One region of the Bacillus sp. 5w2 genome, then DNA from elsewhere that is predicted to be linked to it. Evidence: riboswitches for the same ligand, from Rfam matches in the RefSeq annotation. Region 1 holds a riboswitch; each other region holds the start of a gene.
What was found. A riboswitch is a leader RNA that binds a small molecule or an ion and turns the genes downstream of it on or off. The one in region 1 is predicted to bind S-adenosylmethionine.

Region 1 (3,285 bases):
TTGTCATTCAAATGATTTCTGGCTCTGCTTCTATGCTTGAACAAACGCAAAATCCGGCTAACCTCCGCGAACAAGTAACAACGCCAGGTGGTTCCACAGCTGAAGGTCTCAAAACTTTATATGAGTATAATTTTTCAGAGGCAATTCAAAAAGCAGTAGAAGCAACAAACAAAAAAGCTAGGGGGAAATAATATGAGTTTAACAAGTTTAAAAGACTATACAACATTACATAACGGTGTAAAAATGCCTTGGTTCGGTTTAGGTGTTTTTAAAGTAGAAGATGGTTCAGAAGTAATTGATTCTGTAAAAGCAGCAATTAAAAATGGCTACCGCAGCATCGACACTGCAGCAATCTATCAAAATGAAGAAGGCGTTGGACAAGCGATTCGTGAATCAGGTGTTTCACGTGAAGAATTATTTATTACATCAAAAGTATGGAATAGCGATCAAGGATATGAAACAACACTCCAAGCATTTGAAACTACATTAGAAAAATTAGGTCTAGAATATTTAGATTTATATTTAGTACATTGGCCTGTAAAAGGGAAATATACTGAATCATGGAAAGCATTAGAAAAGCTTTATAAAGATGGCCGTGTTCGCGCTATCGGTGTGAGTAATTTCCACATTCACCACTTACAAGACGTATTTGAAATTGCTGAAATTAAGCCAATGGTCAACCAAGTGGAATACCACCCACGTTTAGCACAAGAAGAATTACATGCTTTCTGTAAAGAACATAACATTCAGCTTGAAGCTTGGTCGCCATTAATGCAAGGACAGCTACTGGATAACCCAACATTACAAGACATTGCTACAAAATATAATAAATCAACTGCACAAATTATTTTACGCTGGGATCTACAAAACGAAGTTGTAACAATCCCTAAATCTATTAAAGAACATCGCATTATTGAAAATGCAAATATATTCGATTTTGAATTAAGTGCTGATGACATGAAAGCAATTCAAGCTCTAAATGAAGATCGTCGCGTTGGTCCAGATCCAGATAACTTTAACTTCTAGTAGAAAAACCACTGCCATATGCAGTGGTTTTTACGTTAAAGAAAACTGAAAATTTAAACTATATTCCATCCGGTTGACACTTCATTATCCAAGGTGTAAGATTTTGAATTATCAAAGAAGAACAAAAATTAATAAAATTTATTCGTTTACTCATTGTATCAAGAGAGGTGGAGGGACTGGCCCTTTGAAACCTCGGCAGCAGGTTCATTTTGAATACTGTGCCACTTCCTGCAAGCTTTGTGCTTGAAAGATAGAATGAGGGACTTCGTTTATATACGGGTGCATAACTTGTACGTAAAAATCCCTCTTTCTCAATACGAAAAGAGGGATTTTTTATTTTTCATTTCCCTCATCATCATCCAAACTTAATTATTTAGGAGGAAAATCAAATGAAAAAGAAGTTTGTACCCGGTATCGCATCAGTTGTAGGAGTAAGTATTTTATTAACTGGTTGCGGTAGTTATAAAAACGAAGCAAGCGGAGCAAATGCAAAAGGCGAGGCACCTAGTAAACAGGTTTTAAACTTATCTTCACCTACTGAAATACGAACAATGGATACAGCTCGTGCTACAGATACTGATTCTGGTCAAGTGATGAGAAACGTATTTGAAGGCTTGTATAATCTTGGTGAAGGTAACAAACCTGTCCCTGGTGTTGCAAAATCTCATGAAGTAAGTGGCGATAAAACGAAATACACATTCCATTTACGAGATTCAAAATGGTCAAACGGTACGCCTGTTACCGCGAAAGATTTCGTCTTCGCTTGGCAAAGAGCTGTCGATCCAGCAACAGCCTCTGAATATGCATTTTTATTCTTTGATATTAAAAACGCAACAAAAATTAACAACAAAGAACTTCCAGCCGACCAACTTGGTGTAAAAGCAATTGATGACCATACGTTTGAGGTAGAATTAGAGCGTCCTGTTCCGTATTTTATTAGCTTAACAGCGTTCCCAACATTTCTACCAATTAACGAGGAATTCTTTAAAGCACAAGGTGATAAGTACGCTTTAGAAGATAATGCAATCTTGTACAATGGAGCTTTTACACTAAGCGATTGGAAGCATGAACAAAGCTTTAAATTCAAGAAAAACCCTAGCTATTGGGATAAAGATACTGTCAAACTAGAAGAAATCAATTTTAACGTCGTAAAAGAAAAATCTACAGAAGTAAATTTATTCGAATCTAAACAATTAGACCGTATAAAACTAACATCTGACTTCGTTGATAAATATAAAAAAGATGCCAACTTTAAAGAACGCCCGAACGTAGGGGTCCAGTTTTTACGTATGAATCAACAAAACAAAGTACTTCAAAATGTTTCTGCACGCCAAGCAATCGATCAAACAATTGATCGAAAATCCTTTGTAAATACGTTATTAAATGATGGCTCTACACCAACCTTTAGTCTCGTGCCGAAAAACTTTACAAAGGGGCCTGACGGAACAGACTTCCGTACTGCAAACGGGGATTTAACAAAAATCAATACAAAATCTGCACAAGAATTGTGGAAGAAGGCAAAACAAGAGCTTGGTTCTGAAAAGATCACATTAGAATTATTAACAAGTGATGGTGACCTTGAGAAGAAAACTGGCGAGTTCTTAAAAGGGCAACTAGAAAAGAATTTAGACGGATTAACAGTAAATGTAAAACCACAACCGCGTAAACAACAAGTTTCACTTTTATTAAAAGGTGACTACGAAATCGGAATTGACGGCTGGAGCCCTGATTTTGCGGATCCAATTACATTCCTTGAACTATTTACAACGAATAACCCTTACAACTTAGATCATTACTCTAATAAGGAGTTCGATGAAACAATAGCAAAAGTGAAAACAACTTTAGCTGGTGATGAAAAAGCTCGCTGGGAAGCATTACTGGCATCCGAGAAAATATTATTTAAAGACTCTGTTATCGCTCCTCTTTACCAAAAAGGTGAATCTTATTTAGAACGTTCTTATGTGAAAGGAATTGTGCAAGTAGACTTTGCAGGTCAATTAAACTTCAAATGGGCACAAATTGAAAAATAAAAGGCAACCTGAATTGAAGTTTTTCTACCCATACCAATTGTTTTATTGGAAAAATGTATCAAAAGCGGATTTCTCATTAGGAGAAAATCCGCTTTTTCAATATATTATTTTTAAAAAATAATACTCCATTTTTTATTATTGACATATAGTTCTTTCCAGTGTTAATATTCTAAATAATCAAAGAAACTAAATATTTAACCATCAAAATATAATGTCTTCTACGTTGAAA
Region 2 (3,285 bases), on a different contig from region 1:
AACTGAAGGACATTTATGTATTTCTATCGAAGACCAAGGATCTGGTATAGAGAGCGAGAAGTTAGATAAAATCGGTAAAGCTTTTTACACAACGAAGGAGAATGGTACAGGACTTGGGTTAATGATTACACATAAAATTATTAAGGAGCATCAAGGAAGTATCTCCATTCAAAGTAGTGTGGGAGTAGGAACGAAAGTGGAAATTTATTTGCCAACAGTGTAGCGTAGTAAAAGAAATTATTTTTCAGAAAAGTGTTCTTGTTGTGTAAATATAAACATTTTATAAAATGTTGCAAGAAGGGTTTTTTTTTAAAAATACTTCGTTTATAATGGAGGAAAATATCGACATGAGATTGTTTTCTCATGTAACGGTTTAGTAGTGTTATGAAAAGATAAGAAGGGGTGCACGCGCATCCTTTTTTCTATGCAGATATGATGAGAGGGGTGGTATGATGGAATTAACATTAAATTCGACTGTATGTTTACACACGATTCAATTTCGAAAAGAGCAAAAGAATTATATTGTAAAAGATACAATTACAGGAGAAAAATATGAAATGCCGCCACTTTGGATTGATGCATTGGCAATGATGCGTGACGGTTTTTTATTGGGGGAAATTGAGGAGAAATTAAGAGAAGAGTATCCGGCCAAAGAAGTGGATATGCTAGCATTCACGAGGCAGCTGTTAGAGCTAGAACTTGTCGAAATGGTAGATGGAGAAGAGATAGCTTGTACAAAGAAGAAAGAGAAAGATTATTTAGCTTGGGTACGCCCTCGTGTTGAACAATTATTTCTTAATTTAAATAAAAAATATAGAAGCAAAGGTCAATGATGATCTTTGCTTTTTTTATAGACTGTGTTTAAAAAATAACAGCGAATGCTCTTGCAAAAGCACCGTCACTATCTTTAATTTTTAAAGGTGCCGCTGAGAAAAAGAAACGTTTCGTGTTAATGGCATCTAAGTTTGTTAAGTTTTCAATTAAATAAATATTATTTCCAAGTAGTATGTGATGAATCGGTGATGTTTCTGTCGTTACCTCATCAGGAGAAATAAAATCTAAACCGACCGATTTTACTTTTAATCGAACTAGTTCTGTAGCTAATTCTTCGGAAAGATAAAATGCTTCTTTCTCATAAGCTTCTGTATTCCACTTAGTAGATAGGTTGGAATGGAAAATGATAATATCACCTTCTTTTATGTCAGCATTATACAATACTTCCTTAGGTAATTTTCGCTCTTGAATATGAGTTACATCGATAAGAACGGCCTCGCCTACAAATTGATCAAGGGGTAATTGATCGATGGTTGTTGCACCTGAAATGAAATGTGCAGGAGCATCGCAATGCGTGCCAACATGAACGACAGAATGAAAATCTGTAACTTGATAGCCTGTCTCTTCAACGTTTGTAATTGCTTCTAGTTGGATTTTTGGTGTTCCAGGAAATTGAGACATATTGTTTTCAAATGTTTGTGATAGATCAATTACTTTCATTTTACATACCTCCAATATATGTTTTTCAAATAATAAAAAGCCCATCCTTCATAATCAAGAAAGATGAGCTTTACATACTAGTTGAGTATTATCTTCCAAAATGCAATGCATTTTGCAGGAATTAGCACCTATTCAGTTTGTATAAACTGAGGTTGCTGGGCTTCAAAGGGCCGGTCCCTCTGCCTCTCTTGATAAAAGGTATATTTAATTTTAAAGTTCGGAATATTTACGATATTTAAATTGTAATTCATTTCCTTTTTTTACGCAACACAAAATAGGTATTCACCCAAATAAAGTTGCTCGCATATTGTAGCTTATGTAAATAGAATGCTGCGAAGGAGTGAGTGCAGTGACAGGGAATATATTGAATTATTATGCTGGTGGAAATACAGCTAGAGGATTCCATAATTTATACGACGAGAATTTGAAAGGGCTAGATAGGTTATTTATTTTAAAAGGTGGTCCTGGAACCGGTAAATCTTCTTTAATCAAGGCAATAGGTCGTGAATGGATTGAAAAAGGATACGATATTGAATTTTTACACTGTTCTTCTGATAATAAATCGGTTGATGGTGTAATTATCCCGAAGTTAAAAGTAGGAATTGTTGATGGAACATCACCCCATGTTATTGAGCCGAAAATGCCAGGAGTTGTCGAAGAGTATATTAATTTGGGGGTTGCTTGGGATTCAGATAAATTAAGAAAGCAGAAGGTGGAAATTGAACGATTTGTTTCAGAAGCAAGCAAAGCTTTTCAAGCAGCATACGCTTGTTTTAAAGAGGCATTAATTATACATGATGCGTGGGAGAAAATATATATTAATAATATTGATTTTGATAAAGCGAATGAACTAACAGATGAGCTGATTCAGAAATTATTTACAGATAAAGGAGGGAAACAACCGCTTGTGAAACATCGCTTTTTAGGAGCAGCTACACCGAAAGGAGCAGTTGATTTTGTTCCGAATTTAACAGAAGGGTTATCACATCGTTATTTTATAAAAGGACGCCCAGGCTCTGGGAAGTCGACAATGCTCAAAAAATTAGCTAAGGCAGCAGAAGAAAAAGGATTTGAAGTGGAAGTATATCATTGTGGATTTGATCCAAATAGTCTTGATATGGTTATCGTAAGAGAATTGGGTTTTGCAATTTTTGATAGCACCGCACCACATGAATATTTTCCGAGCCGCGAAGGTGATGAAATTATAGATATGTATGCCTTGATTGTGACACCAGGGACAGATGAGAAGTATGCGACAGAAATTCGCGACGTTTCCATTCAATATAAAGCAAAAATGAATGAGGCGATGTCTTTCTTAGCAAAAGCAAAATCAGTTCGTGATAAATTAGAACGAATTTATATTGCTGCTATGGACTTTTCAAAAGTGGATGCATATAAAGAGGAGATTCAAAAAGAGTTTGAACGAATTGCGGTTAGTGTAACAGAAAAGAACAAATAGGGATTTTTGAACTGTCAGAATTTTTCTGACAGTTATTTTAGTATGTAGTAAAATGAGTAATATATTTGTCGAATTTCCAAGGAAATAATCAAAAAATGGAGATGGTAAGAAATGAGAGAGAAAATTGAGCTGGAGTTAGACAGAATTGAAAAAGAGAATGATGTAAAAATTTTATTTGCAGTAGAATCAGGGAGTCGTGCGTGGGGATTTCCATCGAAAGATAGTGATTATGATGTTAGATTCGTTTATATACACCCTGTGGAATGGTATTTATCAATTCATGATAAACGAGATGTAATTGAATATCCGATTAGTGATGATTTAGATATAAG
Region 3 (3,285 bases), on a different contig from region 1:
CCCTATTACATGCAACAACATAACACTGATTTTCGACTGCTCTTGCTTGCAATAACAAACGCCAATGTGCTAAACGAACTAATGGCCATTCTGCTACAACAAATAAAACCTTTGCACCTTTAGCAGTATGAACACGCATCCACTCTGGGAAACGAATGTCATAACAAATTGTGCCGGCGCACTCAACATCATCTAGCTTAAATTCACCTGTACTATTTCCAGCGATTAAATATTTATGTTCATCCATAAGCTGAAATAAATGAACTTTACTATATTCATTGACTAGTTCTCCTTCCTTGTTTACTACATACATTGTATTTGTAACACCTTGCTCTGCTTGCTTCGCTATAGACCCACCGACAATATGTACACCATATTGCTTCGACCATTCTTTCAGCTTTTCTTTCGTTTGCAATCCATCCCTATCTGCAATTTCAGAAAGTCTTGTTAAATCATATCCTGTTGTCCATAGTTCTGGTAAGACGATAACATCTGGTCTTTCCTTCATCGCTTCGCTTATTTTACTTTTAGCGTTCTCAATATTTTTTTCTACATCTCCAAAGACAATATCCATTTGAATACATGCGACTTTCATTTTGTCAGCCCCATTCATAATTTTTTCTTTACAAAATACTGGAAAGATTATATCATTTGTCACTAGAATTGTAACAACTTTCAAAAGAGGTGGAAAGTATGAAATTATTTCAACCTTCTGAGATAGTAACATCATTGCCAACACAATTTTTCGCTTCACTTGTTGCAAAAGTTAACAAAGTCGTTGCAGCTGGTCACGATGTTATTAATCTAGGTCAAGGTAATCCAGATCAACCAACACCGCAGCATATCGTAAAAGCTTTACAAAATGCTGCTGAAAAGACCGTTCATCATAAATATCCACCATTTCGCGGACACGAAAGCTTAAAAGAAGCCGTGGCAACATTCTATCAACGTGAATATGATGTAGTAGTAAATCCAAAAACAGAAGTTGCTATTTTGTTTGGCGGAAAGGCTGGATTAGTAGAGTTACCAGTTTGTTTTACAAACCCTGGTGATACTATTCTTGTTCCAGATCCAGGCTATCCAGATTATTTATCAGGAGTTGCTTTAGCAAAAGCACAATTTGAAACAATGCCGCTTATTGCAGAAAATAATTTTTTACCAGATTATACAAAAATTGATAACTCTATTGCCGAGCGTGCGAAATTAATGTTTTTAAACTATCCAAATAATCCTACCGGTGCTACTGCATCAAAAGATTTCTTTGATGAGACCATTCATTTTGCAAATAAACATAATATATTAGTTGTTCACGATTTTGCTTACGGTGCTATTGGGTTTGATGGTCAAAAGCCCGTTAGTTTCTTACAAGCAGACGGTGCCAAAGATACAGGAATTGAAATTTACACTTTATCGAAAACTTTCAATATGGCTGGATGGCGTATTGCTTTTGCCGTAGGGAATGAAAGTGTCATTGAAACAATTAACTTATTACAAGATCATATGTATGTTAGTATTTTTGGTGCAGTTCAAGATGCTGCCCGTGAAGCACTTTTAAGTTCACAATCTTGCGTCGTAGATCTTGTAAATAGTTACGAATCTCGCAGAAATGCTCTTATTTCAGCTTGTCACTCAATTGGTTGGAATGTAGACATTCCAACAGGATCATTCTTTGCATGGCTTCCTGTACCAGAAGGATATACATCTGAGCAATTCTCTGATATTTTACTAGAAAAAGCACACGTTGCAGTTGCTCCTGGTGTTGGATTTGGTGAGCACGGCGAAGGCTATGTCCGCGTTGGTCTCTTGCATACAGAAGATAGATTACGAGAAGCCATTAATCGAATTGATAAATTAAATTTTTTCAAAAAATAATTGACAACATGAAAAATATCTGACAAAATTCAGTTATCTTAAAAATTTAAACATTTCTAAATACTTCTTATCAAGAGCAGGTGGAGGGACGAGCCCGACGAAGCCCGGCAACCGATCTACATAATTGTAGACACGGTGCTAATTCTCGCAGCATTACGCTGACAGATAAGGAGCTGGTTGTAAAAAAACCTCTCCTTAGCTGAGAGGTTTTTTTATTTAACTAGGAGGGTATAACAATGAGCGGAATTATAGCGACGTATTTAATCCATGATGATTCACATAACTTAGAAAAAAAGGCCGAGCAAATTGCACTCGGTTTAACAATTGGCTCTTGGACTCATTTGCCACACTTATTGCAAGAGCAACTAAAACAGCATAAAGGTAACGTCATCCATGTTGAGGAATTAGCTGAACAAGAACATACCAATTCGTATTTACGTAAAAAAGTAAAACGCGGGATTATTAAAATCGAATATCCGTTATTAAACTTCAGTCCAGACTTACCAGCAATTTTAACAACTACATTCGGAAAACTATCACTTGATGGCGAAGTGAAATTAATTGACTTAACTTTTTCAGACGAGTTAAAAAAACATTTTCCTGGTCCAAAGTTCGGCATAGATGGTATTCGAAACCTTTTACAAGTGCATGATCGTCCCCTTTTAATGAGTATTTTTAAAGGAATGATTGGACGAAATATTGGGTATTTAAAAACGCAATTACGCGATCAAGCAATTGGTGGTGTAGATATAGTAAAAGATGATGAAATATTATTTGAGAATACATTAACACCTCTTACGAAACGCATTGTATCTGGAAAAGAAGTTTTACGATCCGTATATGAAACATACGGACATAAAACGTTATATGCCGTAAATTTAACAGGACGAACTTTTGATTTAAAAGAAAATGCGAAACGCGCAGTGCAAGCTGGGGCTGATATTCTATTATTTAACGTATTTGCTTACGGACTAGATGTACTACAATCACTTGCAGAAGATGATGAAATCCCAGTCCCTATTATGGCACACCCTGCTGTAAGTGGTGCTTACTCAGCATCAAAGTTATATGGAATTTCATCTCCATTATTACTCGGAAAGCTATTACGTTATGCTGGCGCTGACTTTTCATTATTCCCATCTCCATACGGAAGTGTTGCGTTAGAAAAAGAGGAAGTTCTTGCTATCTCAAAACATTTAACTGAAGACGATGCATTTTTCAAGAAGAGTTTTTCTGTTCCGTCTGCTGGTATTCACCCTGGTTTCGTTCCCTTTATTCTACGAGATTTCGGTAAAGATGTTGTTATTAATGCTGGCGGAGGAATACACGGACATCCAAATGGAGCACAGGGCGGCGGTAAAGCTTTCCGTACTGCAATTGATGCTACTTTGCAAAATAAACCACTCCATGAAG

Region 2: linked by a shared signal. The riboswitch ahead of ACXY7N_RS14705 (cyclase family protein) and the one ahead of ACXY7N_RS25020 (peptide ABC transporter substrate-binding protein) in region 1 are both predicted to bind S-adenosylmethionine.
Region 3: linked by a shared signal. The riboswitch ahead of mtnW (2,3-diketo-5-methylthiopentyl-1-phosphate enolase) and the one ahead of ACXY7N_RS25020 (peptide ABC transporter substrate-binding protein) in region 1 are both predicted to bind S-adenosylmethionine.

Annotation. Positions count from the first base shown of each region.
Region 1 covers NZ_JBTIWT010000020.1:57,424-60,708, forward strand. The annotation lists gene proC (pyrroline-5-carboxylate reductase) at 1-191, shown strand, start outside; gene ACXY7N_RS25015 (aldo/keto reductase) at 193-1,026, shown strand; SAM riboswitch class I at 1,179-1,283, shown strand; gene ACXY7N_RS25020 (peptide ABC transporter substrate-binding protein) at 1,416-3,056, shown strand.
Region 2 covers NZ_JBTIWT010000007.1:124,610-127,894, reverse strand. The annotation lists gene ACXY7N_RS14715 (ATP-binding protein) at 1-223, shown strand, start outside; gene ACXY7N_RS14710 (hypothetical protein) at 453-833, shown strand; gene ACXY7N_RS14705 (cyclase family protein) at 862-1,494, opposite strand; SAM riboswitch class I at 1,580-1,692, opposite strand; gene ACXY7N_RS14700 (PRK06851 family protein) at 1,844-2,953, shown strand; gene ACXY7N_RS14695 (nucleotidyltransferase domain-containing protein) at 3,065-3,285, shown strand, end outside.
Region 3 covers NZ_JBTIWT010000003.1:355,290-358,574, forward strand. The annotation lists gene ACXY7N_RS09200 (carbon-nitrogen family hydrolase) at 1-679, opposite strand, end outside; gene ACXY7N_RS09205 (pyridoxal phosphate-dependent aminotransferase) at 694-1,872, shown strand; SAM riboswitch class I at 1,937-2,044, shown strand; gene mtnW (2,3-diketo-5-methylthiopentyl-1-phosphate enolase) at 2,109-3,285, shown strand, end outside.